Regions from separate parts of the Pseudomonas sp. ASL7 genome, predicted to be linked through region 2. Evidence: riboswitches for the same ligand, from Rfam matches in the RefSeq annotation. Region 2 holds a riboswitch; the other holds the start of a gene.
The links. A riboswitch is a leader RNA that binds a small molecule or an ion and turns the genes downstream of it on or off. The one in region 2 is predicted to bind cobalamin.
Positions count from the first base shown of each region.

Region 1: it holds a riboswitch for cobalamin, as region 2 does, so the genes downstream of both, cobW (cobalamin biosynthesis protein CobW) here and cobO (cob(I)yrinic acid a,c-diamide adenosyltransferase) in region 2, are expected to answer to the same signal.

Region 1 is NZ_CM155279.1:1,140,106-1,143,511, reverse strand. It holds gene cobN (cobaltochelatase subunit CobN) at 1-702, opposite strand, end outside; gene cobW (cobalamin biosynthesis protein CobW) at 706-1,767, opposite strand; cobalamin riboswitch at 1,869-2,082, opposite strand; cobalamin riboswitch at 2,259-2,487, shown strand; gene AC1MDT_RS05280 (CbtB domain-containing protein) at 2,608-2,799, shown strand; gene AC1MDT_RS05275 (CbtA family protein) at 2,811-3,406, shown strand, end outside.
Region 2 is NZ_CM155279.1:256,508-259,913, forward strand. It holds gene AC1MDT_RS01185 (PQQ-dependent sugar dehydrogenase) at 1-522, opposite strand, end outside; gene AC1MDT_RS01190 (hypothetical protein) at 589-1,173, opposite strand; cobalamin riboswitch at 1,327-1,559, shown strand; gene cobO (cob(I)yrinic acid a,c-diamide adenosyltransferase) at 1,641-2,252, shown strand; gene AC1MDT_RS01200 (cobyrinic acid a,c-diamide synthase CobB) at 2,249-3,406, shown strand, end outside.

The sequences.
Region 1 (3,406 bases), 880 kb from region 2:
CAACGGGTTTAACCCCGCTGCCTGCAAGCGCTGGCAGAAAATATCGATGAAACCGGTGTTTGCCGCCTGCAAGTGCGAGCGATAAAACAGCACCGCCGCCACCGGCTGTCCGGCCTGCCAGTCGGCTTGCCAATCGCTCAGTTCAGCGGGGCTTTTGTGCGGGTGGTAGATCGCGGTGCGCGGCAGGGTTTGCGGCTCGGCCCAGCTATAGTCGCGACCCAGCCAACGATTGGCCACGCAGCGGAAAAAATCCAGGGCATTGCTCATGCCGCCCTGACGCAAAAACTGCCAGAGCCGGTCCCGATCGCTGGCAGCCACGGTGCTCAGGTCACTGAGTTCAGGGTCGGGGCGGTCATCCCCCGGCACCAGAATCAACTGCACGCCACGCTGGGACAATTCCACCAGCCGCTCGACGCCGTAACGCCAATAAGCGATGCCGCCATGCAAAGAGATCAGAATCACCTTGGCGTGGCGCAGCACTTCGTCGACATACAGGTCGACCGACGCATGATTTTGCACCTGCATCGGATTTGCCAGGCGCACGCTCGGGTAATCGTCGGGCAATTGCTGCGCGGCTTCGGCGAGCAGCGCGAGGCTGGAATCGCCGCTGCACAGGATCACCAGCTCGGCGGGGGTTTGTCCAAGGTCGGCAATGTTGTCATCCGACACGAAACCGCCGGGCTGGGTCCTGAGCAGGTGCATGGCTTAAACGCTGAGCGCAGCGCGCAGTTGCGCTTCGAGTTGAGCGGCGTCCAGCTCCTGGCCGATCAGTACCAGACGCGTGGTGCGCGCTTCTTCAGCGCCCCACTGACGGTCGAAATGCTTGTCGAAACGCGTGCCCACGCCCTGGATCAGCAGGCGCATCGGTTTGTTCGGAACGGCGGCGAAGCCTTTGACCCGCAGGATGCCGTGCTTGACCACCAGCTGGGTCAGCGCGTCCATCAACAGGCTTTCGTCGGCTTGCGGCAGTTCAATCGAAATGGAATCGAAGGCGTCGTGGTCGTGATCGTCCTCGCCTTCATGGTGATGGTCGTGGTGGCTGTGACGGCTGTCGATGTGTTCTTCGGAGCCGGCACCAAGGCCGATCAACACGTCCAGTGGTACGCGACCGCTGCTGGCTTCGATGACTTTCACCGCGGGCGGCAGTTCTTCGGCGACTTCCAGGCGCACGCGAGCCAGGTCTGCAGGGCTGATCAGGTCGGCCTTGTTGAGAATCACCAGGTCGGCGCTCGCCAGTTGGTCGGCAAACAGTTCGTGCAGTGGCGATTCGTGGTCCAGGTTCGGATCGAGTTTGCGCTGGGCGTCGACCTGGTCCGGGAATGCAGCGAAAGTGCCCGCCGCCACGGCCGGGCTATCGACGACGGTGATGACCGCGTCAACGGTGCAGGCGCTGCGGATTTCCGGCCACTGGAAGGCTTGAACCAGTGGCTTTGGCAGGGCCAGGCCCGAGGTTTCGATGAGGATGTGGTCGAGATCGCCGCGACGGGCAACCAGTTCGCGCATCACCGGGAAGAATTCTTCCTGGACGGTGCAGCACAGGCAGCCGTTGGCCAATTCGTAGACGCGGCCATTGGCTTCTTCTTCGGTGCAACCAATCGCGCATTGCTTGAGGATTTCGCCGTCGATGCCCAACTCGCCAAACTCATTGACGATCACCGCGATACGGCGGCCCTGAGCGTTGTCGAGCATGTGCCGCAGCAAGGTGGTTTTGCCCGAGCCGAGGAAGCCGGTAACGATGGTGACGGGGAGTTTGGCCAGTGTTTTCATCGGATGCCCTTTGGCAAGGTGGCGGGCAAACGGGACGACGACCGGCAACGCGGACGCGCGTGCCTGAAGAGTTCGCCATCGGATCACCCCGCCCGGTTGTAGTGAGAATCTGTATCGAGGCAGGTCTCCTGGCTGACGGTGCGCCGGGCCGTTGGCCTGGCATTCACTGCGCCTTCCCGCGAACCCGTTGGACTGGGTTTGCAGTGGCGTGGCAGCGAACATCACCGTTCACAGTTGCGGGGGCAGCCGCGGCATTGACCGCGTTCCCTTCTTAGCTTCGGCAACCGCCGAAGAACCTCGAAAGCGCAAGGCTACGCATGGTGTGGGGGCGGGTCAATGTCTTGTAGCGCCTGCACCGGCCCCTTCGCGAGCAGGCTCGCTCCCACAGGTGATCGCATTCCCCTGCGGGAGCGAGCCTGCTCGCGAAGAACTCACCTCGGTCCCGAGTTGAGAACCTTTGCCAATTGACGCCCATCCCCCACCCATGCTCTCCTACGCACCTTGTTACGGGTGCCCTTCACAGGGTGAAACGGGAAACCGGTGAATCATGTGCTTTACTCTAAAGCCATGTCAGTCCGGTGCTGCCCCCGCAACGGTAAGCGAGTGAAGAATCAAATCCACTGTGCCAGCAGTTCGGCATGGGAAGGTGATTCTTGCAGGTTTCGGCTGACGCCAAAGCCCCTCGCGAGCCCGGAGACCGGCCCGCAACACAAAGTGACGATTACGTTCACTGAATAACAAACCCGCGGTGGGCGGGCGCTGTTTGAACGTCTGCGTGCCCGACTCGCAGGGGTTTTCCATGCGCTCTATCCACCTGCCGACAGACCAGAGGGAAGCGCCATGTCGACCATCACCAGCACCAACCACAGCACCGCCAGCACCACCACAACCCTGAGCCAACGCCTGATCGCCGCCGTGTGTGCGTCGATTCTTGGCGCTAGCCTTGTGTACTTCGCCGGTTTCTCGCACATTGCTGCGGTGCACAACGCTGCGCACGATACCCGTCACAGCTCCGCTTTCCCGTGCCATTGAGACCTGCTGACATGATCAAGCGTATTGCGCAAACCGCAGGTTTTACCGGGCTGCTGGCCGCCCTGCTACTGACCTTGCTGCAAAGCTTTTGGGTGGCTCCGCTGATTCTTCAGGCGGAAACCTATGAGAAAGCCGCGCCAGCCGTTGAAGTTCATGAACACGCCGGTGCCGCCATGGCCGGCCACACCCACGATGCAGAGGCCTGGGAGCCGGAAGACGGCTGGCAGCGTGTGCTGTCGACCACGGGCGGCAACCTGGTGGTTGCCGTCGGTTTTGCCCTGATGCTCGCCGGTCTTTACACCCTGCGTGCACCGACCAAAACCTCTCAGGGTCTGCTCTGGGGCCTGGCCGGTTATGCGACCTTCGTTCTGGCACCCACACTGGGTCTGCCGCCTGAACTGCCAGGCACGGTCGCTGCCGATCTGGCGCAACGGCAGATCTGGTGGATTGGCACCGCCGCTTCCACCGCTGTCGGTATCGCGCTGATCGTATTCAGCCGTCATTGGCTGATGAAAGCCCTGGGTGTGGCGATCCTGGCCGTTCCGCACGTGATTGGCGCGCCACAACCGGAAGTGCATTCGATGCTCGCGCCGCAAGCCCTGGAAGC
Region 2 (3,406 bases):
CAACAAGCGGTCGGTGTCGGCCACGTAGAGGTCATTGCCGACCAGCGTCATGCCGAAGGGGGAGTTCAGGTGTTCGAGGAACACCGTGCGGGTTTCGGCAATGCCATCGTGGTCCTTGTCTCGCAGCAGCGTGATGCGGTTCGGACTCGGTACGGCCGCGCCGGCGCGGCCCATGACTTTGCCCATGATCCAGCCGCGAATACCTTTGCTGTCATCGGGTTTCGGTGGTGCGTTGGTTTCGGCCACCAGCACGTCGCCGTTGGGCAACACATAGAGCCAGCGAGGGTGATCGAGGCCTTCCGCAAAGGCCGCGACCTGAGTTCCGGCGGCTGCAATGGGTTTTGCGCCAGCCGGCCAGCCAATCGCCGGGGCGATGTTCACCGTCGGGATCAGGGTCTTGTTGGGTTCTGGCAGTTTTGGCGACGGACCCGTGCCGTCGGAGACTTGCAGGCTGGCGGTTTCACCACAGCCGGCGAGCCCTCCGGCGAGCGCGATGACAATGATGAGTTGGAGCTTGCACATGCCGGTCGTCCCTATGAATGCCCTATCTATTCATAGAGACGCCGAGAGGATTGAAGGTTCAACCGGTCAGCCGCGTGCTTCCTTGAATAGCACGGCGATGCCCGGGTGATAGTTGCCCGCTTCATTGCGCAATTTTCGGTAAGCGTAGGGGAAATACCAGGCGACGGCGCAGCTGTGTTCCTTCTGCAGGTCGTCGACCATGTCCTGGAGTTCTTCCGGCGTGGCGCCATGCTGGGCCTTTTGCGGCGCGACAAACAGGCAGCCGAGTTTCAGGTCGCTGGCGTAGCTGATTTTCTTCGCGTCGCTGGTGATATCGAGCAAGGCTTGAGTCAGGTTCAGGCTATTGACCCGAGGCCAGCGCTGCGTGGCCTGGAGGTAAGCGCGTTCTTCAGGGGTGGCGATAAACAGATCGGCGCGCGCATTGCGTTCGCCTTCTTCGGTTTGCTTACGGGTCGACGTTTGTTGCAGCGTGACCATTTCCGCCATCCAGGCTGCAGTGGAAAGCAGCCCGAGGTTGGCTTTTTCATCGAACCAATACGGGGTTTCGTTATCGCCGCGCACAGCGTTGTAGCGGTCGATACAGACAAACCAGCGCTCCAGCACCGGGCGCAGGAATTCCAGCTTCGGATTGCTGATGATCATGCCTTGCATGTTGCTCACCCTTGTTATTTTGATTGCGGTTATGGCTCTTTGATATCACTGCTCGCGCTGTGACACAACCTTGGCGTCAGCCGATTGACCGGCGGCAGTATATCGTTCACCGGGGTTCTGTCTTCATTTGACGCTCCACCCCCAACCCTCTAACCTTCGCGGCTTGTTTCAGGTGCTCTGTGACCCTGGTCGACAGAGTGAAACAGGGAAGCCGGTGAGTCATCCCTTCAAACGAAGGGGGTCACGATCCCGGCGCTGCCCCCGCAACGGTAAATGAGTGAAGACTGCGCCTTGAGCCACTGTGTCGACTGTCGACATGGGAAGGCGCGCAGTCCGGCGTATCGCCGCTTATGAGCCCGGAGACCGGCCTGATTCATCCAGCGGCATCACGGTGGGCGATGCCAGGCTTTTTGCCGTCAATTCTTGTGCCTGCCCGCCGTTATCCAGCCTCAACGGAGAGCTCCCCCATGACTGATTCCCCTGATCGTGACGAACGCCATCTGGCGCGCATGCAGCGCAAAAAAGCCGTGATCGACGAACGCATCGCCAACTCCCCGAATGAATGCGGCCTGCTGTTGGTGCTGACCGGCAACGGCAAAGGTAAAAGCAGTTCAGCCTTCGGCATGCTGGCCCGGTCCATGGGCCATGGCATGCAATGCGGCGTGGTGCAGTTCATCAAAGGTCGCAACAGCACCGGCGAAGAGTTGTTCTTCCGGCGCTTCCCGGAGCAGGTGCGTTTTCATGTGATGGGCGAGGGCTTCACCTGGGAGACCCAGGATCGCCAGCGCGATATCGCTGCCGCCGAAGCCGCCTGGGCCGTGTCGCAGCAATTGCTGCGCGATCCGTCGATTGGCCTGGTGGTGCTCGACGAGTTGAACATCGCGCTGAAGCACGGCTATCTGGATCTCGATCAAGTGCTCAGCGATTTGCAGGCCCGTCCGCCGATGCAGCACGTGGTCGTCACCGGTCGCGGCGCCAAGCCTGAGATGATCGAACTGGCCGATACCGTCACCGAAATGGGCGTGATCAAGCACGCGTTCCAGGCCGGGATCAAAGCGCAAAAAGGCGTCGAACTGTGAGTCAACCACGTCATTGCCCGGCGGTACTGATTGCCGCGCCGGCTTCCGGTCAGGGCAAGACCACCGTCACCGCCGCGCTGGCCCGTTTGCATCGCAATCAGGGGCGCAAGGTTCGCGTGTTCAAATGCGGCCCGGACTTTCTCGACCCGATGATTCTCGAGCGTGCCAGCGGTGCGCCGGTGTACCAACTGGACATGTGGATGGTCGGCGAGCAGGAGAGTCGCCGGCTATTGTGGGAAGCCGCTGGCGAAGCCGACTTGATCCTGATCGAAGGCGTCATGGGGTTGTTCGACGGTACGCCGTCCAGCGCGGACCTGGCGCGGCACTTCGGTGTGCCGGTGCTCGCTGTGATCGACGGCACGGCCATGGCGCAGACGTTTGGCGCACTGGCCCTGGGGCTCGCGCGTTATCAGCCGGACTTGCCATTTGCCGGTGTGTTGGCCAACCGCGTCGGCACGCTGCGTCATGCGCAATTGCTCGAAGGCAGCCTGACCGAAGGGCTGCGCTGGTACGGCGCCTTGTCCCGGGAAACCGGGATCGAATTGCCGAGTCGGCACCTGGGGTTGGTTCAGGCCAGCGAGTTGAACGATCTTGATGTGCGCCTCGATGCGGCGGCGGACGCCTTGGCCAGCAGTTGTGAGGTCGCGCTGCCGCCAGCGGTGGAATTCGCCGCCCCGGATGTGATCGCTGCTGAGCCTTTACTGGCAGGGGTGCGGATAGCGGTCGCCCGCGACGAAGCGTTTGCTTTCACCTATGGCGCGAGCCTGGATTTGCTGCGAGCCATGGGCGCCGAGTTGCTGTTTTTCTCGCCGATCCGTGACGCCCGATTACCAGAGGCAGACAGCCTTTACCTGCCGGGCGGTTATCCTGAATTGCACCATCTGGCGCTGTCACAGAATGCCACGATGCTGGCTGCGATCCGTGCGCACCACGTGGCGGGCAAACCGTTGTTGGCCGAGTGTGGCGGCATGCTTTATCTGCTCGATTCGTTGACCGATGTCGAAGGCACTCGCGCTGAGCTGGTTGGCCTGCTGAGCGGTGATGCGGTGATGCAGAAGCGTCTGGCCGCGTTAGCGTTACAAGCGGTCGAACTGCCCGAAGGTGTGTTGCGCGGGCATACCTATCATCACTCGTTGACCAGCACCGAGCTGGAA